Linked DNA regions of Bythopirellula goksoeyrii. The protein of the gene in region 1 interacts with the protein of each later gene in a pairwise test. Links are inferred from orthologs where the notes say so. Each region holds a gene or a part of one and is shown in the gene's direction. Other genes may lie near its edges.

What was found.
Region 2: the proteins of def (region 1) and Pr1d_RS01805 interact in binary tests that used the Escherichia coli proteins (3 or more experiments, as listed by UniProt). The link is inferred for Bythopirellula goksoeyrii from one-to-one orthologs.

Annotation. Positions count from the first base shown.
Region 1 is NZ_CP042913.1:5,858,485-5,870,782, reverse strand. The notes cover bases 4,873-7,787. They hold def (peptide deformylase), read left to right. Parts: upstream 4,873-5,962; coding sequence 5,963-6,613; downstream 6,614-7,787. Other genes in these bases: Pr1d_RS25910 (hypothetical protein), read left to right, coding at 7,715-7,787; fmt (methionyl-tRNA formyltransferase), read left to right, coding at 6,640-7,572; Pr1d_RS23165 (hypothetical protein), read left to right, coding at 5,564-5,944; Pr1d_RS23170 (hypothetical protein), read left to right, coding at 4,957-5,502. Also shown: Pr1d_RS23190 (hypothetical protein), read right to left, coding at 1-137; Pr1d_RS23185 (Uma2 family endonuclease), read right to left, coding at 367-996; Pr1d_RS23180 (DNA topoisomerase IV subunit A), read right to left, coding at 1,052-2,212; Pr1d_RS23175 (DNA topoisomerase VI subunit B), read right to left, coding at 2,303-4,438; more of Pr1d_RS25910, read left to right, coding at 7,788-7,888; tRNA (N6-isopentenyl adenosine(37)-C2)-methylthiotransferase MiaB, read left to right, coding at 7,921-9,345; Pr1d_RS23145 ([protein-PII] uridylyltransferase family protein), read left to right, coding at 9,445-12,298. UniProt on the Escherichia coli protein: Removes the formyl group from the N-terminal Met of newly synthesized proteins. Requires at least a dipeptide for an efficient rate of reaction. N-terminal L-methionine is a prerequisite for activity but the enzyme has broad specificity at other positions.
Region 2 is NZ_CP042913.1:451,582-463,849, forward strand. The notes cover bases 4,811-7,695. They hold Pr1d_RS01805 (aspartate-semialdehyde dehydrogenase), read left to right. Parts: upstream 4,811-5,688; coding sequence 5,689-6,702; downstream 6,703-7,695. Other genes in these bases: Pr1d_RS01800 (GNAT family N-acetyltransferase), read right to left, coding at 4,826-5,461; truA (tRNA pseudouridine(38-40) synthase TruA), read left to right, coding at 6,805-7,551; Pr1d_RS01815 (serine/threonine protein kinase), read left to right, coding at 7,649-7,695. Outside these bases: Pr1d_RS01785 (PQQ-dependent sugar dehydrogenase), read right to left, coding at 1-1,214; Pr1d_RS01790 (transposase), read left to right, coding at 2,537-3,160; Pr1d_RS01795 (hypothetical protein), read right to left, coding at 3,860-4,537; more of Pr1d_RS01815, read left to right, coding at 7,696-8,542; Pr1d_RS01820 (acetyl-CoA carboxylase carboxyltransferase subunit alpha), read left to right, coding at 8,561-9,550; Pr1d_RS01825 (BNR-4 repeat-containing protein), read right to left, coding at 9,771-11,087; Pr1d_RS01830 (CvpA family protein), read right to left, coding at 11,391-12,098.

The DNA of each region.
Region 1 (12,298 bases):
CTTTCGGGGCTAGCTTGCACCGTCCAGAGAGAACTTGCTGTAAGCGTTTCGACTGTTGGTTTGGTGTCGCTTTGGGCCAGTGCTGGCAGTGAGACTGTAGCTGTGAGCAGACTGAGTGTGCAGAAAATGGTTTTCATAGGATTGCTCCTGAATAAGTGAGATGGCCGTAGCGTAGGCTTCCAGCCTGGGTAATTGGGTATGACAGCCAAGTCGCCACGGCGATTCACCTGCGGAGAGATGGCTGCTCCACATAGATATACGCTTTGAGAACGAGGGGGATTACAGTGCTTGGCCGGATCGTCACGCGATCCAGCTAGAAAGTTTTGTTGGCCCCGTGGCAGAGGTACCTCCGGCTAAAGCGAAAGTTTACGCCTTGGCCGCCGCGAACACCGCTGCGACATCGACATTGAAACCTTCGAGCAATTTAGAGTTAGCAGTCTGCCCTTCGCGAAAGACACCGTGCTCTATGTAGGTTTTTTCCTTAAGTGTAAGCACGGTGATTTGTTTTTCCTGGGGATCGACGATCCAGTATTCAGGTATCCCCCCCTCGGCGTAGTCCGCTCTCTTGATGCAGTAGTCGCGTTCGTGACTTTTCTTGTCAGGACTGACAACTTCAATTATCAAGTCAGCACCATTGAAATATTGCTCCTCAGGGCGAGGGAGATTCTTGCGAAGCTTGAAAATGATATCAGGCTCACGAATCTTGCCCTGTGTGATCGTCGTTGGAAGCGGCGCCATCAAGACTAGCCCGCCTTCGGCAGCAGCTTGCAATACCATAAACAAGAAACCGACAATCTTCTGGTGCTCGATTGTGGGCATTTCCAGGACCTCGATTTTACCTGAAGTGAATTCGACAAGTTGATTAGTTCGCTCAGTGATCTCAAGATATTCGCTGATACTCCATTGGCCCTGAGGAGGATAGAGTAGAGCTAATTCCCACGCGGGTTCGCCAAGAGAAGAACTGACAGGATGGGAAGTAGGCGAGATGCTGGCCATGGTAAATACTCCGCAGAGTTGCTGGTCTCATGAATTATAGCACGAAGCTCACCAGTTAATCCAGCCAATCCTGTTCTGCGAGCCTCTCTGGGACATAGACCTCAGTAACGTAGCTAATGTCTTTGGAGATGAGCGATTCGACTTCGAGTTTGAAATCGTTCTTGAGCATGCGCTGAATTTCTGACTGCCAGCGGCGCTTTTTCTCAAACCAGGGGTACTTGGCGATCTGTTTGGCTCGCTTGCGATCGGTTTCATTGAGCGAAATTTTGACGCTATCGGAGAGTTGGCAGCGCTCGAGATCGATGCTGCGCAAACCCAGGTATTTGGCCGCGGGAATGGCCATCCGCTGCGACTCAAAGGCCAGGTTGATGGAACCTTGCTTGATGACACTGTAGATGTAATAGCCCCAGGGGTCGTTGTCGAGCACGCAATAGATGGGGAGTTTCAACTCATTGTGCAAACGGTGCAACATACGACGCACGCCGCGGGGGGGTTGGCCGCTACCGTGGGTGAGAATGCAATTGTGCTTTTGCCAGAATTTGTCCTCGTTAAACCGCTGCCAGACAGTGCCTTTTTCAACATGGAGGATAAACTTGGCACCGCACTTCTTGGGATCGAGTTCGATCACTTCGGGTTCGACGATTGAGGGGATCGCGTAGCCGCCTGAACCCATGCGAGCGCAGTCGATTGTGTCGCCCTTGTCCGTGATTACAATATTACCGACCATGGCCCCGCGATTTTCAGCGTAGAGATGCAGTTCCTCCCGGATGGAATTCAAGAGTACTTCGACATCTTCAATGATTGTATCGCACTCGTTTTGCACATCAAAAGTATTCTCTTTCGCTCCTTCGATGGTGTGTTTGAGCATGTAGAAAAGACCTCGAAGGCTTGTCGATTTACCCTGATCGATGAGTCTCTTGCAACCGCTGGCTACGAGCATCGTGCGCATGTAGGCTTTTGCTTGGGAGAGGTCGAACAACTGGCGACGATTCTTGCTGTTGCCCATTTCCAGGATCCCCTTACGAGGGCTGAAACGGACATTCGACAGGGTGCGCGAAGGAATATCGACGTACGGGTCCTTGCGCGTTTTGGCCGCACTCACGACGCGGTCGGCCAATCCCGTGAGGTTGGAGATCGTTTTCTTGTCGCGCGGAGTAAGCTTCACTCCAGCGTGAGGCGTGGCAGGTTTCTTTTTGAGGGGGCGTTTCTTGGCCATGGATGTTTTTCTATGGTGTAATTAGCCGGAAGATCATGTCCTCAGGCTCATCCCGGACTGCGTGGCAAGCCCGGCTAGGGGGAATGTGTGTTAATCTTGTTCAGGTTCTTCTTCGACAGTTTCAACGCGGTTGATGGCGGCTTCGTGCTGGGTGGGGTCGACAATCAAAACGTTCTCGCCGAGGTCCAACTGGGTCGGGTCTTCCTGGATTTTCTTGCCACGTTCGTCGAGTTTCATGTCGGCGTCGGCTGTGCGCCGCTTCGCAACATTTACTAGTTGCTCGTAAAGCTCGGGTTGTTTAACGCCATTGATTTCACTCACTGCGTTGGAAACTTCCTTCAGATAGCGGAGAAATATCTCGCGACGATCGGATTGCTGTTTCACCCGTAGACGACGGCGTAGGAACATGCCCAGTTTGCGACCGACAGCTTGCAGGCCGAGGCGGATTTCCTTTTGAATCTCCGGGTAATTGGCAATCGCCTCCTTGGATTCGCTCGTGAAGGGGACCCACACGCTGGCGATGTGGACCATCAGGCTCACGGGGCCTTTGGGCAAACCGCCGCGGGATTGGCTCAGCCCGTAGCTCCGCCAATTCGTGTTCAAAATGGTCTGCGTAATGGCACAGGCTGATTGCTGGAACTGCAACGGCACACGATTGGCGTATCGGAGTACCTCCATCGATTGGCCCTCGGCGATGTTGACGTTTTTCATCGCCGTGAAAAGGGCTTCGATTTCCTTGGGCTTGAGCTTGCCTGGAGTTTGGCGCGTGCCTAGGCTGGCCGTTTTAATAATCTTGTCGGCCCCCTCGCCACCAAGTCCATTGAAAGTATGGACAAGGAATTGCCTCACCGTGCGAGCATCAGTTTCTTCGAGCAAGTCCAACAATAGATCCTTGGTGATGTTTTGCGTAGGTGCGGTGCCACCGTAGGTGAGGCCCACTTCAATCTGAAAGGGATTCCCCCGATAAACCGAAGGAGGGCGAGTCGCCGCGGCGTAGAATTCACCTGGCACAACTTTGTGCATTCCCTTGAGGATGAGATCTTCACCAATCGGGCATATGCAATCCGTCGCAGGTGCAGCGATCTTCGTTTTCTGGATCGCATGAAAAAGCAACTCTGCTTCCTTGCGGCCTACTTTGCGAGTGTTCGTCCGCGTACCAACTCCAGCGGACTGACAGATGCGACGAGCTATCGGCGAACTTACGCGGGAGAAACGCGAGGTGAGAAACTCCGAAAGGGTCGAACCTTGTGCCTCTTCAAGCATCGTAGCGAGTCGGCCCATTTCCACACCATAGGGATGGGGTTTGATTTCTTTTGGCTCGGGAGGAAGCGTCTTGGTGGAGCGCTCGTAGGTGTAGACAAAATCGTCAGGGTCTTCGTAATTGAGCGTAATATGCGGATTCGCGATGGCGGTCTGCTCCAAGTATTCGCCGACGCTCCCACGGCCTCGGACGAACTTGGCTTCCAGCTCGATAGTTACCCGCGTGCCGTGAGGCTGCTCGACCCACTCGATGCCATGCTTTTCGATATACTCTTTCCCTTTGTCGCCAGGAGGAATGTCAACTCCCTCGCCTTTGCCGTTGAGAATGCGGGGCTCGTTTTTCTTGGTGTCGATTTGGATCTCATAGTAGTGAGCCGATTTTCTTGCTCCCACTTTCGAGATGATCTTCACCGGCTTGCCGGTAGTTTGTACGCCATACATGCCGGCGGCGCTGATGCCGATTCCCTGTTGGCCACGGCTTTGACGAAGTCGATGGAACTTAGAGCCGTAGAGAAGTTTGCCGAAGATCAATGGGATTTGCTTCTTCAAGATGCCAGGGCCGTTGTCCTGAATTCCGACCTTGTAGTGGTCGGCTGAGGTCTGCTGGATATGGACCCAGATTTCTGGGAGGATGCCTGCCTCTTCGCAGGCGTCGATCGAGTTGTCGACCGCTTCCTTTACCGTAGTAAGCAGTGCTTTGCGAGGGTTGTCGAAACCGAGCAAATGGCGGTTCTTAGCGAAGAACTCGCTGACGGAGATATCCCGCTGAGTGGCGGCCATCGCTTTGGCGGTGGTGCGTCGCTTGGGGGAGGCAACGCCATTGGACTCAGCGAGGGATTGCTCAGAAGCAGGAGCCGCAACCTTCTTGCGGACCTTTTTCTTCACCTTTTTTTTCTTTACCGAACGAGTCGCTGGTTTTGCCGCTCGTACTTTTTTCTTTGCTGTTTTCTTCTTTGCCGTTGCCAAACCGCCCTCTCCCTCGAATGTCTCTAAGAACTTTCAATCTTAAGTTCGCAAAGTCCCAAGACTGGAAAACTGTAGCCCGACCAACACTTTGGTCCGGGAACCTCGGAGGCAGGTGTGTCTCCGGCTAAGGTTTGCGTTAAACTCTGCGGGTTCTGGGGATTATAGCGATATTTTGGTCCTCAACCCAGGGCAGGTAACCCCTCAATTTACGAATCCTAGGATTTGCCCCTACCTGCGGAAAACAAATTCTCATCGTTAGGACCCGAACTGGCCGAAACCAATTGCAGGACGACTCTCTCTTGTTGAGGACCCAGAATCCAATCTCAGATGTGAGTCATCCCCACCCCCAACAGTCCCGTCACCGGTCGGAAGTGACCACCAACCTCGACGGGGCTCCCCAAAACCCCATCAGGCTCTCGCCGGAAGCCTTAGCGACAATTCCCGTTCCCCCCCAATGGAACCGTGCGAATTGAAACATGCCTACCGTGCTTGAGTCTGCGATCGCAGGGAGGCGATTCATGGCTACACGTATTCTTGCCGTCGGCACATTGGCGTGCCTTGTCGGGATCCTGTCTATTTCCACCATTGCGTCGGCCAACGACGATCAATACGAATGGTGCGGCGGAGAGCCGGGATCTGGCGAGTGCTACTGCAGCGATGGTTCGGCAGACTGCCAATGCCGTTGCAAACGATGCCACGGTGCATTGGCACATCACGATGGACTATGCCAGAAGTGCCTCGGTGCGATGGCAGATTGTGAAGGCTGTTACAAGCGGTGTATCAGTTATCAAAACAAGAATGACTTGTTTTACAATTACTATGAAGGGCCGAATCCTAGTGGTACTGCTGCACAGATGTATGTATCACCTTTGCCTGTGCCGGCGCATGTAGGACACACCTATGTGACCTATCAGCCGTTGATGCCGCACGAGTTTATGTACAAGCATTGTCGATCACACTACGCCCATACTCCCGGTGCGGGTTGGTCGCGAGCCAAGATTCGCTACCACACGTATGGATTGCGTCTGCAAGACATTTGTCATATTTGGAGCAACAAGTATTGATTGTTGCTGGTACGAATTCTGACATTACAACTCACATAATTCCGTCACGAGGAACAGAATCGTGTCTCACACAACACCCCTAAAGTTTGCCTTGGTCTTGTTGCTATCCTCTGTGCTGGCACCGACGGTCGAGGCAGAGGCTCCCTATTTGAAGAAGCCACTACGTCGGGCAGAACTTACTAATTGGCACGCCAACTACGCCCATTCGGCGTATGGCTACCCGGTGGCGATGGTTGTGCCTCCTACCGCTCAGTTGCAAACCAACTGGAGCTGGGGCGCCCCAAGCATGAGCATTTCACGGATTGACCACCAGTTTGGCCGGAATTATCCCGGTCCAGGCCCCTTCGGAGCAGGTTTCCGTAACACACCCGTGTGGCCAAGCAACATGCACCAATTCGGTGTGTATCACGTGCGGGCTCCCTGGTATCCAACTCAGCGGTAGTGGGACCTGTTACTCAGGATGAAAATCGGGCAGAATGGCGATTTAATCGCCATTCTGTTTGATCGTATAGGTATTCTGCGCTTGACTCTCGAAGTTATTCATTATCCGCATCCCACGTTGAGGCATGTCTCAAAACCCCTCAAAAAGGTTGATCGTGAGCTGCGCGAGATGATTGTGCAGATGTTTGAGTTGATGTACAAGCATGAGGGTGTGGGATTGGCGGCCAATCAGGTTGATTTGCCATATCGGCTTTTCATCGCCAATCCTACCGGGGATCCCAAAGAAACCGACTCTGAGCACGTATTCATCAATCCCGTCTTACGTGGCGGCAAGGGTCAGGTCGAGGGTGAGGAGGGGTGTCTCAGTATTCCCGAAGTCAAGGGAAACGTGGTCCGCAAGGAGCGGATCACCATCGAGGCCTACAATCTTGCAGGTGAACAATTCAACGGAGAATTGGATGGGCTGTTTGCCCGCATTGCTCAGCACGAGGTCGATCATCTGGATGGAGTGTTATTCATTGACCGACTCTCGCCGGGGCAAAAAATCGACATTGGCGGGTATTTAGAAGAATTCGAGATTGATTTTCAGAGCAAGCGGGAACATGGCGAAATGCCCTCTGATGAGCAAATCGCAGCAAGAATTGCGGAACTTGAACGCATGCGAGCTTGACGCTTACTAACTCAACGGAGCACAACATGCGGATCATCCTATTGGGAACCGGACCGTTTGCTGTTCCTTCGCTGCGGACACTCGAGGCCTCAGAGCATAAAGTCTTGATGGCCGTGAGTCGGCCTCCACGGGGGCGCAAACCCATGCCAGCTCCGGTGCAGGTGGCTGCCGAGTCACTGGGTATTCCCGATTGGCAGCCCGAGACGGTTAACTCCGATGAAGCACGAGCTAGGCTGAGGGAATTGCGAGCTGATCTTCTGGTCGTCTGCGACTACGGAGAGATTCTCAAATCGGAGACTCTCGCCATCGCACGATTGGGGGGAATCAATCTGCATGGATCCTTGCTCCCCAAATACCGTGGTGCTGCACCCGTACAGTGGGCTGTCCTCAATGGCGACAGCGAGACTGGTAACACAGTGATTCAGATGACGCCGGGGTTGGATGCCGGGCCTGCGTTAGGTGTGGAACGAGTAGCGATTGATCCCGACGAGACCGCTGGTGAACTTGAGGTTCGCTTGGCCGAACTTGGGGCCGCTTTGGTACTGCGGGTTGTGGATGAATTGGCCACCGGCACAGAATCGCCCGTGGAGCAAGACAAAAGTCAGGCCACCAAGGCCCCCCGGTTGGCCAAGGAACATGGCGAAATCGATTGGTCACGCTCTGCGGTGGAGATTAAGAATCAAGTGCGAGCGCTGCAACCCTGGCCGCGGGCATTCACCGATTGGCACCGTAGCGCCGACGCAGCTCTACGATTGATCGTACATCGTGTCGCGCTTTGCGATGAAACATTCTCTGAAAGTACTCCCGGGAATGTAGTTTCGACAACTGGGCAGCTGGTCGTCACCACCGGTGACGGCTTCTTGAGCCTGCTAGAAGTTCAGCCTGCAGGTAAGCGCGTGATGCGAGCTGAGGAGTTTCTACGAGGGAATCCGATGCAAGTTGGAGACGAGTTGCTCTAGTTTTCCTGCTATCAGGCACAGATTTCGCCTCGCACGCACCACCACAATCCGTGTATCATGGGAGCTTGCAAAGGTGCGAAGAGACTTATTCCTTCCTAGCCGTTGGCACCAGGCCTGCGGTTATTAGCTCCGGAGTCGAAGCATGGATCGCTGGGACTTACTAATAATTGGTGTGGCTGGTTACATAGCAGTGATGGCTCTGATGCGGATGATGGCCAACCGGCGTAATGAGCTGGTCGCCCATGCCCGCGAACAAGTTGCGACGCAGCTGAAGAAAAAAAAGAAGCAAGAGAAGTCGAATCGCAATGCGGCATAGTGAAGCAGAGTATTTGAGTTGAGAGTTGAGTGATGGCTAAGAAACTCTATATCGAAACGGTTGGTTGCCAGATGAATGTGCTCGATAGCGAGCTCGTCGTGGCCAGTCTGCGCAAGCAGGGTTATGAACTGACCGACAACACAACTGATGCCGACACGATTCTATTCAACACATGCAGTGTTCGGCAGCATGCCGAGGACAAGATCTATAGCGCCCTTGGGCGGCTCAAGAATGCCAAGCAGACGCACCCACATAAAGTGATCGGAGTTTTGGGCTGCATGGCCCAGAAGGATCAGCGGCTGATCTTTGAACGCGCCCCCTATGTTGATTTGATCGTCGGGCCAGGCCAGTTGCATCAAGTTCCCGACCTCATCGCAGGCATCGAGGCTGGAGGTGGCCCTCAGATGGAAGTGAGCCTGGGTCGCAAGGAGGGGAGCCGTCAGCAAATCGAGCGGAGCCATGAGAGTTTCGACCCCCTGCGTGATGCAGCGATGCGACCGACACCTTATCAGGCCTACGTGCGGATCATGATCGGCTGCGACAAGTTTTGCACCTACTGCATCGTGCCGAGCGTTCGTGGTCCCGAACAGAGTCGTCCGCCGAGTGAGATACTCATCGAGGCACAGAAGCTTGCATCTGAGGGTTGCAAGGAAATTATCCTGTTGGGTCAGACGGTCAACAGCTATCGCTATAAGGAAGGGGACCGCACCACCCGCATGAGCGATTTGTTGGTATCTCTCAGCGAAATCGATGGACTGGAGCGGATTAAGTTTGTTACGAACTATCCCAAGGATATGACCGACGATCTTCTGACTGCCGTGCGAGACTTGCCCAAGTGTGCAAAGTATCTCCATGTGCCAGCCCAGAGTGGTTCGAATTCTGTGCTGGAGCGGATGAAACGCGGCTACTCGATTGAAGACTATCGCGAAATGATGGAGCGTATTCGCAGCATCGTGCCTGATGCGGCGGTGACCAGCGATTTTATCGTTGGCTTCTGTGGAGAGACAGAAGATGATTTTCAACTCACTTGTAAGCTTGTCCACGAGCAGCGATTTAAGAACAGCTTTATATTCAAGTACAGCGAAAGACCTGGAACCCGTGGGGCCGATCTATTTCCTGATGACGTGCCTGAGGAAGTGAAAAAGCGCCGCAACAACGAGCTTCTGGCGATGCAGAATGTCATCAGCGAGGTGGACAACCAGCCGTTCATCGGCCGCCAAGTGGAAGTTCTGATCGAAGGACCCAGCAAAGCAAGCGAGCGCCAGGGGACTGCCGATTCCGAACAGTTGCAGCTAACCGGTCGGACGATGTGTGACCGCATCGTGGTTTTCGACGGCAATCGACGTCAGATAGGCCAGACGTTGCCAATTGCGATCTATGATGCCAACGCTCACACGCTATTTGGTGCAGTCGTTACGCAGCACGTGGGACCAGAGCTGTTTTCTTTAGGTGCTTAGGCGCATTCCCGTTGATCTATGGTTGAGGTGGGGTGAGAATAGAATCGGCTTCGCGAATAATGCCGACGAACCTATCCCCGCATAGAAGAGACTTGCCTGGTGACTAACGTTGCGATTGATCTTGAGTCCGTGCGTCGTGCCGTCGATGATCGGGATGAGGCGGGGCCACTCTTAAAGTCATTGGGAGTTGCCAATCTCCGCTCGGCGCACGCCAATCTGGTAAAGCTCGCGGAGGATATTCCTCTGGATCTCTTAAGCATGCTCATCGAGCAATTCAGAGAAACCGCTCCGCAATTAGCTGACCCCGATATGGCACTGAATAATCTGGAGCGTTTTTTTCAGACGGCCCGTAACCCGCTGGCGATGGCATCGCTTTTCGAGCGAGATCACACAACCCTGCCGAATCTGCTCTTGATTCTCAACACTAGCCAATATTTGAGTGATCAGTTGTGTGCTGATCCTGAGAGTTATGACTTACTTCGGATGACGGAAGGTCGTCCAGTCGCTCGTGAGGTGCTGGTCAACGAACTCGTCGGCGAAGTCCACTCGATGGACAGTGAATCAGATGTGCTCGCAGCATTGCGCCGATTCAAGCGGCGCGAAACTTTGCGGATTGCCTATGGAGACATTGTGCTCGAAGTTCCCGTGGCCCAGGTCACTCGGCAGATTTCCTATGTGGCCGACTCCGTGGTCGAAGCGGCCATGGATTTTGCAATTCGCAAAGTGGGCAAACGCAAGCAGCATGGAAACGTCCGAGAGTTTTCGCCTCCACGTATTGTTGCCCTAGCCTTGGGCAAACTAGGAGGCTTGGAACTGAATTACTCGAGTGACATCGATCTCGTGTTCCTATTTCAAGCAGCGAGTACAGGGCAGGGGGATGCAAGTCAGACCATCGCGACTTCGATTGCCCAGGAGACGATCAATCTGCTTTCCGAAACGACCGAATTGAGTTTCGCCTATCGCGTAGACATGCGACTCAGGCCCGAAGGGAGGCAAGGCCCCCTGTGTGTGAGTGTCGACCAAGCACTCGGCTACTACGACATGCGAGGCCGCACCTGGGAACGGCAGGCTTATGTAAAAGCTCGGCCAATCGCTGGTGACCTGGAACTTGGTTATGAATTCTTGGGGCGATTAGAACCTTGGGTTTTTCGACGCTACTTGAGTCTAACTGATATCACTGGCATCAAAGCACTGAAACGCCGCATCGAAGTCCGCAGCACGAACGGAGAGTTTGCAGCCAGCGACGTAAAAGCTGGTTTGGGAGGAATACGCGATATCGAATTTGTGATTCAGTTCTTACAGCTCCTTAATGGTGGGGCTCTCGAAGAAGTGCGGACTGGCAACACGCTCGAAGCGATCGCCAAACTCAGCAGGGCCGGCGCGCTGACACATCAAGAAAGCACGATGCTTGAGGAGAACTACAGCTATCTTCGAAAACTAGAGCATCGCCTACAAATCATGTACGATCTCCAGACCCATCAACTCCCCAAGTCGGAAACAGATCTGGTGAAGATCGCTCGAAGGATGGGTTATTATGATACGGAAAAAGTATCGGCTCTGGAGTCTTTTCGCAACGATTTTCGCCAGCGAACTGAAATCGATCGCAAAATTCTCGATCACTTGCTGCATGATGCCTTTGGAGATAATGCAGAGAGCGAACCCGAAGTCGATCTGGTAAACGATCCCGATCCCTCGCCGGAGACGATTGCCAAAGTTATGGACAAGTATCCGTTCGCCGACTCCCAGGCGGCATACGCTAATCTCATGTCGCTTGCGGAAGAACGAATTCCGTTTCTCTCGACACGGCGTTGCCGGATGTTCTTGGCGTCGATTGCTCCCCGTTTGCTCGCGGCCATCGCCAAGACGCCTGATCCCGACGTCACACTAGTGAATCTGAGCCGAGTGAGCGATTCACTAGGCGGGAAGGCAGCATTGTGGGAGTTGTTTAGCAGCAACCGTCCTACACTGAATCTGTATGTCACATTGTGTGCGGCCTGCCCCTATCTGGCAGGCATCCTCACCAGCAATCCGGGCATGATTGACGAACTGCTGGATAGCTTGTTGTTAGGAAGGCTGCCCAATCTGGAGGCCGTCGAAGCAAGTCTGGCCGAACTGACCCGAGGGGCCGAAGACAAAGAACCAATTCTACATAGCTTCAAGGTCTCACAGCACTTGCGTGTTGGAGTACGTGACATACTTGGCAAGGATGACATCCAGGCCACCCATGGTGAACTCTCCGACATTGCTGAAGTGTGTTTGAGGGAAGTCGTCGAGATGGAATACGACAAACTCGTCGAAAAACGGGGCGAGCCTCGGATTGACCCGCCGAGCGAGACCAAGTCATCCTCCAGCGAAGAGAAGCAGTTCGCCGAGTGGGAGCCGAGTCCCGAACGGATTGGCAAACCTTGTGAATTCATAGTATTGGCTATGGGAAAACTCGGCGGGCGCGAACCGAATTATCACAGCGATCTCGACCTCGTATTCCTCTATGAGGCTGAGGGCCGCACGGTCACCGATCGCCGAGGTTCGGCCGACTCGACGACGAACAATCATTTTTTCAGTGAATTAGGACAGCGAATCATCAAACGAATGTCGGACTTTGGTCCCTACGGGCGGCTGTTCGAGGTGGATCCTCGACTGCGACCTACCGGTCGTGGTGGGGCGCTATCAGTTTCCCTAGAGGAATTCGTGCGATATTTTCTCGAAGGTGCCGGTCAGCTTTGGGAACGCCAGGCATTGTGTAAGGCCCGTGTGGTTGTGGGCAGTCCAGTGGCAGCAAACAAGGCAATGGAAGCAGTCGTGGCTGCGACCTACTGTAAGCCATGGCAAGCAAGCGATGCTACGGAAATCCACGGGATGCGTATGAAACTTCAAGAATCAGCCAGCGAGCGCAACCTCAAACGGGGCCCCGGCGGCACGATGGATGTCGAATTCATCGTGCAAATGCTTCAGC
Region 2 (12,268 bases), 5.4 Mb from region 1 along the record:
TCGTCTTCTCCGAAAGTCATGACGGGGAAGCCCTTCTCTTGGATCAGGCGATTAGCCGTAACCACCTCATTCTGGAAGTCGTACCACAAGGCCCAAACTTTTCCGCTCACGTAATCAGCATACAGATAGGCTCCCTCCAATTCAGGAACCTTCCTGCCTCGATAGACATGCCCTCCTGTAATCGACTTTCCCACATCGTGATGGTATTCCCATATGGGCTCAATCAGAGTTTCGCACTCTGGGAATCCAGCAGGACCAAAGGGATGTTGGCCCTCTCGAAGGTTCCAGCCGTAGTTGCCACCGCGTTGAATGATGTCGATTTCTTCCCATGTATCCTGCCCAACATCAGCTGCCCAACAGGCCCCGGTCTTGCGGTCAAAGGTTACTCGCCAAGGATTGCGTAGTCCGTAGGCCCAGATTTCCCCCCGTGGAAAACAGTTCGCACCAGCAAAGGGGCCATCTTTGGGGGGAGCCGGTTGCCCATAGAAAGGATTGTCCTTGGGAATCGCGTAGGCCAAACCTTCGTCCTTGTGGTCTACGTCGATTCGCAAGAGAGCACCTAAAAGAGTATGTGTATTTTGCCCATTCATGTGGGGATCATTCCATGCTCCCCCATCTCCAACCACGATGTAAAGAAAACCATCGGGACCGAATGCCACAGTACCACCATTATGATTCCAATACGGCTCTTTAATTTCTAGCAGGATTTCTTCACTGTCGGGATCCGCCTCTTCAGGGTTATCCTTCTTGGTGCGAAACCTAGAGATACGAGAACTATGTGGATTGTCTTTTGAAGGAGTAGGGGTGTAGTAAACGAAGAATTCTCCGTTCTCCTTAAACCGTGGATGAAATGCGAGTCCCAAAAATCCTTCCTCGCCCTCCCACTCCTTGAAAGGCACAACGCGATCACGAATGTCGAGAAACAATTGCATCTCTGAAGTGTTGGGGTCGTTTTCAAAGGAGTGGATTGTGCCGTATTGGGTCGCCACAAAGAGTCGATTCGATCCATCACCGGAACCCGTGATTATTAAAGGCCGTGGCTTGATAGGCTTTCCCGTGTCGATTCCAGTGATCCAGTCCGGCCACTGCAGTTCTGGAAACGCAGGAGCCACTTCGACTGGTAGCGGTGACTCATCTAATTCAGCCCGCAGCTCACAAGTGATCAGACCAAGCCAACAGACTCCTAGAAACACCTTCTTGAAACACTCTGTCATCGAGAAACCTCATTCTTGTTGAGCGGCAATTTGTACTTGGACCAGATAGCATACTATTGACCACGCGTTCTCCCAGCAAGGAGTAGAAGGGCGTGTGGCAGGAGAACTGCAAAGTACGTCGGCATTGATAGGAAAATGACCAATGTACAATTTTCAATGACCAATTTCGGCAGGAATCTTGACTGTCTTGGTCATTGGTCGTTGGTCGTTGGTCATCGGAATTTGTTCTTTCTTGGTGGAAGGTTTCATTGTCGCGATTGGGAAAAGAATCTCTACAACGATTCTTGGGCCATGGGAGAGTCGAGAGCCAGACGTGTTAGGCCGCACGAGCGGTGTAAAGTTCACGATTCTTTTTCGATCCTGCGCACCGAAGGAGGGGTTTTGTCGCCGCACATTTTGTCGCAAACCTTCTCTACAAAACAAAACCCCCTCTCAATCTCTCGGTCCGGTGGGCTTCAACTCGTTGGCCGATCAAGACTTACGCGAATCACGCTGCCTCGGGGGCGGTAGGGTTTTGAAAACTAAACCCTACGAATCTAGCCTCTTCCTGCTCGTCCAAATCGCCAAACTCGTTTAGCGCGCGGACCTGTCACGAGCAAACCCGTAAGTCCATACGGGCGATAGTGCGTTCCGATTACTTATCGCACGTACCATTATCAAGATGCCGGGGAGAAATTCCACAACGATTTTTGTGCCAAGCGGAAAACAGCCGCGCAGCAACGATTGGTTACTCAAACTGAAAAGGAGAACCACGGATTGCACGAATTTCACGGATAAATGGAGACGAAACCGTACATATATTCATCGAGTAGGTTTGAGCAGATGGTGGGTGTGATTTTGAACCATCGAATGAGTTTCGTCCCGTTTTCGTGGGACTTGCTCTATCCGAGAAATCCTTGTTATCCGTGGTTACCGTAGTCTTGCTTTTCACTTTGAGTTGGTTAGCCGTAAACGTGAGTGACCGGAGGAGATCGGGATACTGGGGGCTGCGGGCGAGGGAATCCATGCGGGCCGCGAATCGCGGCAGTTCCGGCGAGGTCACTGGTGACTTGTGCCAGAGTAGATGCAACTAGCAAGTCGCTCTCGAGTCGTTGAAAACCTATTCCCCTGGTTCCCATTCTCCGGTTTGGAATACACTATCTGCGAGGCTCCGCCTGCCATTCGCACCGCGTTCCCGCAGAGTCGCCTTTTGCTCCGCAAAAGTAGCGGGAAAGGGAAAAAAGAGCAGATATAATTGGGGCTCTGATAAGACCCTGTATCATCGTAAGCGCTTTAGAGACCACAGGTTCTAAGCTCTCTCGGCGTTTTGCAATGATCGAAATGTGCATGTCCTTTTTGTCGTCCTTTCGATTGATAGAAAGAGTTACAATGCACTTCCAGAATCTCTGACGATTCGTGAATGCTGTTTTCAAGTCGAACAGGCAGGCTTTCGCTGCAAAAAGATCGTCCTCGCAACGACTCTGTTAGATGCCGACGAGTTTTCGGTGAACGATTTAGCCTTGCTCTATCGTGCGCGGTGGCATGCAGAACTTGATCTAAGATCATTAAAAACGGTTATGAAGATGGACGTCTTGCGTTGCAAGACCCCAGAGCTTGTTCACAAGGAAATCTGGACACACATCCTCGCCTACAATCTCATTCGCACGATCATGGCACAAGCGGCTACCAAACACGACATCGAACCGCGATCGATAAGTTTCAAAGGCACGATCCAAACACTAGACGCCTTTCAACCAGTCATTGCGAGCATGGGCCAAAACGACCCTGCATGCTGCAGGCAGCTCTACGAACAGTTACTTGATTGCGTCGCAAGTCATCGAGTCGGCAATCGACCCGACCGGTTTGAACCACGGAAAGTTAAACGCCGATATGGATCCTATGATTGGCTTACCAAACCAAGAAAAGAAGAAAAAATGCTGCTAGTGAAGAGACATAACGAGATCTAAGCGACATTCGTTTGGCACGCCGACGCTGTTCGAATTTTCACGCCGGTGGCAGTCAAGGTTCTTGGTAACGGGACCGGGATTCAACTCTGCCGACCGAACGAACCCGCCTGCCTAGTCCGGCTCGCGTTCTGCCGTGACGCTTCTGTTTCCGTTTTCAACGCTGTAATAGTCGAGACGGACAGATATGCCAGCGTTGCCAAGGCGACGCAATGTGGATGCTGAAATTTCGAAGTCACAGAGTCCAACTGCGAACACTCCAGTGAATACCGTTACCGACCCGCCAGTGTCGTCTATCCGTCGGGTCAAGTCGGATGTATGGCACAGCTGTAAGTCAACCAGGTCTTCAAGGAATTCCGACACATCGTGACCGTCAAGGATCTCAAAAAGGGGTCAAAGGGGTCGGGAGTCTTTGATTGACTAAGTTAATCGCAAATCGCGTGCCGAACAGTATTGGCTGCGTCCCCTTTTCTCCCACCTGAGTCTCCTTGCCCTCATGGGCGCTTAAGACTCTCATAACATATGGATCTCTTTTTGGGGAGCAGGCCAGGATGAAGTCTCCGACGACCAGGCCGCCCACCAGTTGGCGAGTGACGGCGAGTCCGCCACTCAAAGAAAAGGAAACTCTGTGGTTAATGAGAGACACATCGCAGAGCGATAGAGAAAGCGTCCCCACGCGGAGCGTGGGGACGAGGTGGATTGTTAGTCGGCGTCGACGGGTGGATGAACATGAATGTGGATATGTGGTGCCACTCCAATACCATCCAAGGGGCGGTAGCTGAAGCCGTAGCCATAATCACCGTACAGTCCACCATATCCGTTGTAAAAACTGTCGACGTTGGAAGCGTCGAGAGACGTTTCCTCTTGTTTGGCCAGACCTCGTTCGGCATCATTTTGAGCTTGGATCTGTAGAGAACGCTCTTCGGTCGAGGCTGCCTCGTTTTCGTCGCGATTGATATCGGCGTAAGATTTTTGTGTGGCATTATTGATCGCTTCAGCCTGCTTGAGATGAGCCCTTCGAGCGATTTCAAAGTCCTCCTCTCGTTTGCGATTCATTTCTTCCTGGTGATCAAACTTAAGCAGCCACAGTTTCATCTGAACGGGCGATAGGTTTTCTAGTTCTGTCATGTACTGCTTGGCTTCGGCAGGAGTGATCTTGGCCGACCGCTGACAGTACTCTTGCACCCAGGCGCGGGCCTTGAGCATCGTCGGGCTGTTCCAAATCTTTTCACGTTCAGCGGCAGTATTGATCGTAGTGGCCGAACTCGCCTGATTGGTACCGCTGGGACGGCGAGAATTCGCGTTTTGGCTGATGGCGGCCGTCGCCAGGCCAAACAATACAATTGCAGCGCAAACAGATATAGAAAGGATGCGGTTCATGGTTTCGTCTCCCAATTATTGTTGGTGGTGAGTAGGGCATTCATGAGGGGCGATGACTCGACCACTCTATAATAACAACTAAGAGGAAAGTACTCCAGGATAGATTGCAAGGCGATCTATTCATCCACGATTGGTGAAATTCCTCTGAAAGTCCAATGAAAACGTATAGGGGGTTTCTGAAAACTAGATGCACTAGAACAAGTGAGCGATCTGCAAGTGAATTCCCAGTTCGCTTATGATGAGCCCCTATCGACGAGAGATGAACCATAGGCATTTATTGCAATGTTTTTAGGTCGAACGTGACTCGCGGCACATTAACCAGACCGTAGGACCGTCTTTCAGATCAACTTCGTTTTCTATCTGAAATCCGAAGTGTTCGTAGTAGGATATATTCTCGGGCAATGAAGTCTCCAGTGCTATCTTCCGGCCAGTCGCGTCGCACTCTTCAATTTTAGATTTTAGCAGACCTGCTGCATGCCCTTGTCCACGCTCCGACTCGGTAGTTGCCAAGGCTAGCAGATACCAATACGGTTGCTGAGGATGGCGCTCCGCTAGGTCTGTGAATCCTTGCCGAACTTCATGAATTCGCTTGCCGTGGGCGAGTCGCATAGCAAGGGACTCCGCCAATCTCTCCCAGCGGTTCGGGGCAGGGGGGTAGGGCGGGGTCCAGACTGCCACGCTCGCCAACTGGCCCTGACAGGTTCGGCTCACGGAGACCAAACCTGGTGCAATCCGCGGAGCAACCAATCGGCGAAAGAGCCTCTCGCTAGCGGCAAGCCGTAGTCGCTCGTCGGGGAAAAGCCAACGCTGCAATGGATCATTTGCTAGTGCTGCGGCCAAGAGCCTCGAAATTGCCGAGATCTCGCTGCGATTTGGTTGCCTATCCAGGACTCGATGTGTCGCAGGGGCGATAGCATTTGCCACTTTGCAGGTTCCTTGAGTGACAGGACGTTGGACGACTAGTCAATTCAAATTTAGCTTACCTTGAGACCTGTAAATGCAACTTTTATCTCTTTCGCGAAGTTGTCGAGGGCTGGGTTGACTGATTATAATGAGGGGCCAATCGCCTGGAGACTGAACCAGCCTGGGTGGATTCGGGTCTACCAGACAATTTGACCCTCGTTATTCCCTTAAATTTTTGGAGCCAGAACGTGTTTGATTCGATCGCCATCGTGGGTGCTACTGGTGCCGTAGGCACTTTGATACGACAAATGTTAGAAGAGCGGAATTTTCCCTACGAGAAAATCACGTTCTTGGCATCCGAGCGATCTGCCGGCACTAAAATCACTTTTAAGGGTGAAGATCACACGGTCGAGCTACTCCGTCCTGAAGCATTTGAGGGAATCGACTTAGCCATCGGCAGTACACCTGACCCTGTGGCAGCGGAGTTTTGTCCCTGGGCGGTCGAGCGGAATTGCATTGTCGTCGATGAAAGCGGCTATTGGCGGATGGATCCCAAAGTCCCCTTGGTCGTTCCCGAGATCAATCCCGATGCAGCGCTCAATCATCAAGGAATCATCGCCAGTCCCAACTGCTCGACCACCCAGATGGTCTTAGCGATGAAACCGTTGCACGATGCGGGAATCATTCGCCGAGTGATTGTGAGTACCTATCAGGCTACCAGTGGGGCAGGAGTACAAGGACAAGAAGACCTCGTCGCGGGAAGCCGTGCATTTCTAGAAAACGAAGATTATAAGTATCAGGTGTTTGCCCATCCGATCGCTTTCAATCTCATCCCACAGATTGGCTCGGCCAAACATGAGGGTTACACGAGCGAAGAGATGAAGATGGTGTTCGAGACCCAGAAGATCTTTGGCGACGACTCCATTCAAGTCTGCCCGACATGTGTACGCGTGCCGGTTGAAAACTGCCACAGCGAGAGTATTCTCGTCGAAACCGAGAAGAAGATTACGGCAGCTGAGGCCCGCGAATTGTTCGCCGCCACTCCAGGGATCAAAGTGATCGACAATCTCGCTGCCGGTGAGTACCCCATGCCTGCCGATTGCAGTGGTGACGACGCAGTATTCATCGGCCGCATCCGCGAGGATCTTTCTTGCGACAATGGTTTAGCATTCTGGTGTGTGAGCGACAATCTGCGTAAAGGCGCTGCAACAAATGCTGTGCAGATCGCTGAGTTGCTGGTTCGTTCACAAGCCGCGGTCTGAGGTGAGTAAGAAGCCAATTTCGTCATTCCCACGTAAGCGGGAAACCGGCTGGCCAGCCTAGATACTGGATCCCCGCCTGCGCGGGGAAGACGGGTTCGCGCGATGCCGACGTTCAAACTCACAATTGCCTACGACGGCACAAAGTTTTCCGGCTGGCAGGCACAACCAGACCGTCGCACCGTTCAGGGAGCCGTGCAGGATGCATGGCAGAAGATCACGAGTGAATCGGTCCAGGTAACGGCCAGCAGCCGCACCGATGCCGGAGTCCATGCGCTGGGGCAGGTCGTAGGTGTCAGCTCAGCCACGCATCTGACCGCCGAGCAACTCCATCGGGCACTCAATGCCTTGCTGCCACCAGATGCGGTTGTGAAAAGAGTTGACGCTGTGCCGGATGGGTTTCACGCCACTTACAATGCCGTCGGCAAACGCTATCGCTATCGCATCCACAATGACCGATGTCGACCGTTGTTTGATCGCGACACCGTCTGGCATGTCCCGCAGGTATTAGATGCCAATGCGATGCATCAAGCTGCAAAAGTACTGATCGGTACGCATGATTTCGCCAGTTTTCAGTCGGCAGGCTCTGAACGGGAATCCACTGTGCGCACGATCTCATGCATCGAAGTGCGGCGTGTCAAAGGAGAACATGAATCCCTGCTGGAAATCGATGTCGAGGGAAATGGGTTTCTCTACAACATGGTACGAATCATCGTTGGCTCACTAGTGGAAGTGGGACTGGGCCGACGTGACGAGGCGTGGCTTGCAGCATCCCTCAAGGCTTGTGATCGGCGTCAGGCCGGAAGAACGGCACCTCCCCAGGGATTGTGCCTAATGCGCGTGGATTACTGAGCGGGAAACACTCTTTCGCCGACTCACTGTTGTGACTAGACTGGCACTTTCTAGCAAGTGTTCCTGCAGTAATCCTCAAGCCGCAAATAGAGAATTCATGGCATCTGCCGGTAAAGAATTTGTTGGCCCTTACAGGCTGTTTTATTTAATCCGAGCCGGGGCGATGTTCGAGATTTGGGCGGTGAAGCCGATTGGCAAAGACGAGCCATTTGCCATGAAGTGGCTCCCCCCAGGGCCAAAACATACGCGCCAATCCTCTGGAGAGTTGAAGCACGAATACAATGTTGGCAAGACGTTGGATCATCCTTCAGTGATCAAGACCCTTGATTTCGGTACAGAGAAAAAAGACGGTACCTACCTGATCATGGAACTGTTCAAGACCCCCAACCTCAAGCAGCAGATCCATGATGGCGTCGAGCAGCTTCATTGGAGACTGGAAGAGATTCTTGGAGCAGCCGCTCTTTCGGTCGAGTACATGCACAAGCAGGGTTGGACCCATCGCGATATCAAGCCCGATAATTTTCTCGTCAGCGATGAAAATGAAGTACGTTTGATCGATTTCACTTTGGCCAGGAAGATCAAGACAGGAATCTCGAAGCTGTTCGGCAACAAGGCGCCGGTGCAAGGAACTTATAGCTACATGGCCCCCGAGCAGATCCGCGGCAAGGAAGTTGACGAGCGGGCCGACATCTATAGTTTTGGCTGCATGGTGTACGAATTGATGACCGGGAAGCTACCCTACACGGCCAGCAGTTCCACCGAACTTTTGAACAAGCATCTCAAGGCACGCCCGCAACCAATAAGCATGCTGCAGAAGAATGTGCAACCAGAGTTCGCCAATCTGGTGCATCGTATGCTCGAAAAGGACCCCAATGATCGCCCCGATACCCTGATGGAGTTCTACCGCGAACTCAAAGCAGGTCGCTGCTTCCATATCAAGCCAAAAAAGCCCGTAGAAAAGCCGCCGAAAGATCACGACGAAGGCGTCTGATCGCGGTATAATCCAACCATGCCAGGATACGACTTCCGACTACCGTTTGAGCAACCCATCTTCGAACTGCAAGAGCAGATCGATACGCTCGAAGCCAACGAAACAAACTCGCCCGAGCTGCGCGAGCGGATTCGGGAATTACGCAAGCAACTCACCGAAACAACCAAGGCGATCTACAACCATCTCGATCCCTGGGAAACCGTCCAGGTGGCCCGCCACAAGGAGCGTCCCAAGTTCACCGACTACCTCGACTTGGTATTCGATGAGTTTGTAGAACTCCACGGCGACCGGTTCTTTGGAGACGATCGTGCCCTTCGCACCGGTTTTGCCAAATTGGACGAATACAAGGTCCTCGTCGTCGGCCACGAGAAGGGAAAAACGCTCAAAGAGCGGAACGAGTGCTATTTTGGCTGTGCCCATCCTGAGGGCTACCGCAAGGCGATGGAAAAGATGAATCTGGCCGCGAAATACGGCCTGCCAATCATTGCAATGATCGACACCCCCGGTGCCTATCCGGGCATTGGAGCCGAAGAACGCGGTCAGGCGATGGTGATCGCCCAGAGCATGATGGAAATGTCGCGATTCAAAACTCCGATTATTTGCGTTGTGATCGGCGAAGGAGGCTCCGGCGGGGCACTGGGAATCGGCGTAGGAGATCGCGTCGCGATTTTGCAACACGCTTATTATTCGGTTATCAGCCCCGAGGGTTGTGCCGGAATCTTGTGGAAAAGTCATAACTACGCCGAGCAAGCAGCCCAGGCGTTGCGGATCACTTCCAAGCATCTGAGTGAAATGAAAGTCGTCGACGATGTGATCGAAGAACCCTTAGGTGGAGCCCACCGCGATCATCACCAGATGGCGGGCCGGATGAAGGTTTATCTTTTGAAAACCCTCCGCGAACTTCTGCGAAAGCCAACCGACAATCTGCTTGCCGAGCGCTATGAAAAGTTTCGCCGCATCGGACCGTTTCTAGAGACTCCGCCAGCCGTTGGCGAGCCGGTTGCATAACCTTGGGCGAGCCGGATTTGTCAGCATCCGACACCTTAGGCGAGCCGGATGCGTCAGCTTCCGGTAGGGTAGCAGTAGAGAGAATCCTGACATCAGAGCATCTACCACGAACGTCCGATAATCACTGTTATGTTCGTTTTAGAGGTGTTTTTCCTCGGGAATTGGCATGGGTCAGCTTAAACCGCCACCCTTTTCAATTGTATCAGAAGTCACTTGGCAGCTACTCTAAACTCACACGCTCAGGCCGTGCATTGTCTGCCTTCATGGACCTCGGCAAGGCGAAAACGGCGCCCTCTTGGTTGCAAAAGTAAAGTGTTGAAGACGAGGGTTTTCGGCCATGGCCATCAGCCCAGAGGGCATAAAAATCAGGGTGGACGTTTACGGGACGGCGAACGTAATCGTGGTTTCGTGCGCTGCGGTGAGTAAGTAAAGTCTGCATCTCCCAGTGGTGGCCTAAATCGCGGGAAATCCACTGGACGATCTCGCCCCCCGGGTTGTAGGGTTGAGGTCCCCTTTCAGTCGGGGCAATGATCTGCCAGATTCCAGCTTTGCTCAGCCACAACGACCCCATGTCGTAATTATTGTCGGAATGCATTGCCTCTTGAATATCCCAATCGCTACCAGTCCAACGTGCCGTATTCCAAATTCTCGGGTCGTTCTGGGGTCCCGATTCGTAGCCTGCACTGGTCAGAAACAGGATGATTGGTCTGTCGTTTTCATCATACCGGATGTCTTTCAGATAGACGTTCAATCCTTCGGACTCGTAGTCATTAACAAGTGCGACGTTGGCCGAATCGGTTAGCGGCACCTGCACTCGATCTCCTGCGATCGATTGCCAGGATTTTCCAAAATCGGGGGTTTCAAGGTAATACAGGTTAGTACGCCAATTAAGCCCCTTCCCGTGAGGGTGGTAATTGAACGCCGAGCCTACTTTTTCTCTTCCAATTGCACTGATCTGATAGTGTCCTTCCTCAATCGCTGCCAACCGCTGCAACGGGTTCCAGGTGAATCCATCCGAACTGCTCATGAAACATAGAGTTCTTGCCGCTGGAGATTGGTATTTGGTGAAGAAGCAGGCAAACCCACGCTTCGTATCATGCCAAGCCTGCATGTAGGAGAAGTTCGAAATTTCAACCTCTTCATTTGATTCCTGGCGAGTAGCTTGCACAAGTTCAAATTCTGTGACATCGTAGGGCAGTTTGCTGCGGTGAATGTAAGAAGGGCGACTCGTACCATGGGAAGTTGAAAATACCCAAATGTGACCGGCACCATCGACGGAAAGGACGGGATTGTCGTGGGCGTCATTCGTATGTTTGTCGAGTAGAATAGTTGGCCGGGGAACAGACTTCGTCTCATGATCGAAGTACGAGACCAAGTGCATCAGGTGGCGATTGTCATCCTTCGTCGCACCTCCGTAGCAGAAGAAAGTTTTCTTCGCTTGTTCACAATAGACTGCAAATGGTTGGTGCTTTGCGCAATAGGTTGCCATGCCGCCGCTATATTTGTAAGCATATTCGTCGCCCGACGGTTGGTTCATATACCATATGCCTCGATATCCATCAGCCTTTTGGTTGAGTGTGATATCGGTTTTTGGAACAGGCGACGATTGCAAAGTAGAATCTTGAGCATGGCTTGAAAAAAACCAAGCAAATGAAATCAACGAAAAGATCAAACCTTGCCCGGAATACCTTGCCAAAAGGCTGGCCTGTCGAGCATCTCTAAACTCAAGGGTGATTTGCATGGAGTCAATATAGACTCACTAGCTTCCCCGTTGAAGAGTGTGCCCCAAAGAGAGCGCGCGAACAGACTCTTCGTCCATGGCCAACACGAAAATGCAGAATTAATATTGCCTGCCACCAGCCCCCGCTGCCTGGGAATCCGGAGGCCAATTCGCTGTGGGCTGCGTGGGGGTGGAGACGGGTTGGCCGACTGGGTTGGATCCCGTTGTGGGCGTTGAGCTAGGCCACTCGGGAAATGCCGCCGAAGGCCAATTGGCTTGCCCACTGTGCTCATGATGGTGTTGGCCGCCGGGGTCGAGTTGCTCGTTGATTCGATGCAAATAAGGGCCAATCACATCATGAATCTCCGGCGGGACGACCGCGTCAGTTTTGTCCAGCATTGCGACGATATAGCGGCCAGTCTGAGAGGCAATAATCTGTTCCTTTTGTGGCTGAGGCAGCAGAGATACCGCGAAGAAGGTAATCGCCGTGCAAAGCAGCACACCTTTGGCAAAGCCGAAAATCCCACCCATTTGGCGGTCGAATGTTTCGAGTTTCACCCGATCGATAACTCCCGAAACGATTCGGAATAAACTCCAGATCAAAAAGGAAACCACCATGTAGATCACCAGCATGGCAACAAACTTATTGAGTGGTGGAGGGGCAATTCCCGCGAACTTGGGCGCCAAGTGATCGGCAAAGCGCAAAGCAACGAAGTAACTCAACACCAACGAAGCCAAAGAAGCAATCTGCCAGGCCATGCCTTTCCACATACCAAAAATTGTGGCGGCAACGAGTACGACCAACATCAGGACGTCGTAAATCTGCATGAGATTGATTCTGCATACGGGGTTTTCAATGGATTTCGGGCTGCGGAAGTATATCGAGGGATGATGACGCGGCGAAGGGCAATTAATGAAGCGTATCCGGCTATTCACGTTCTGTCATTTCGAGGTACTCCGAGAAATCTGACCAGATCCCGCCATGGCGAGTCACCCGT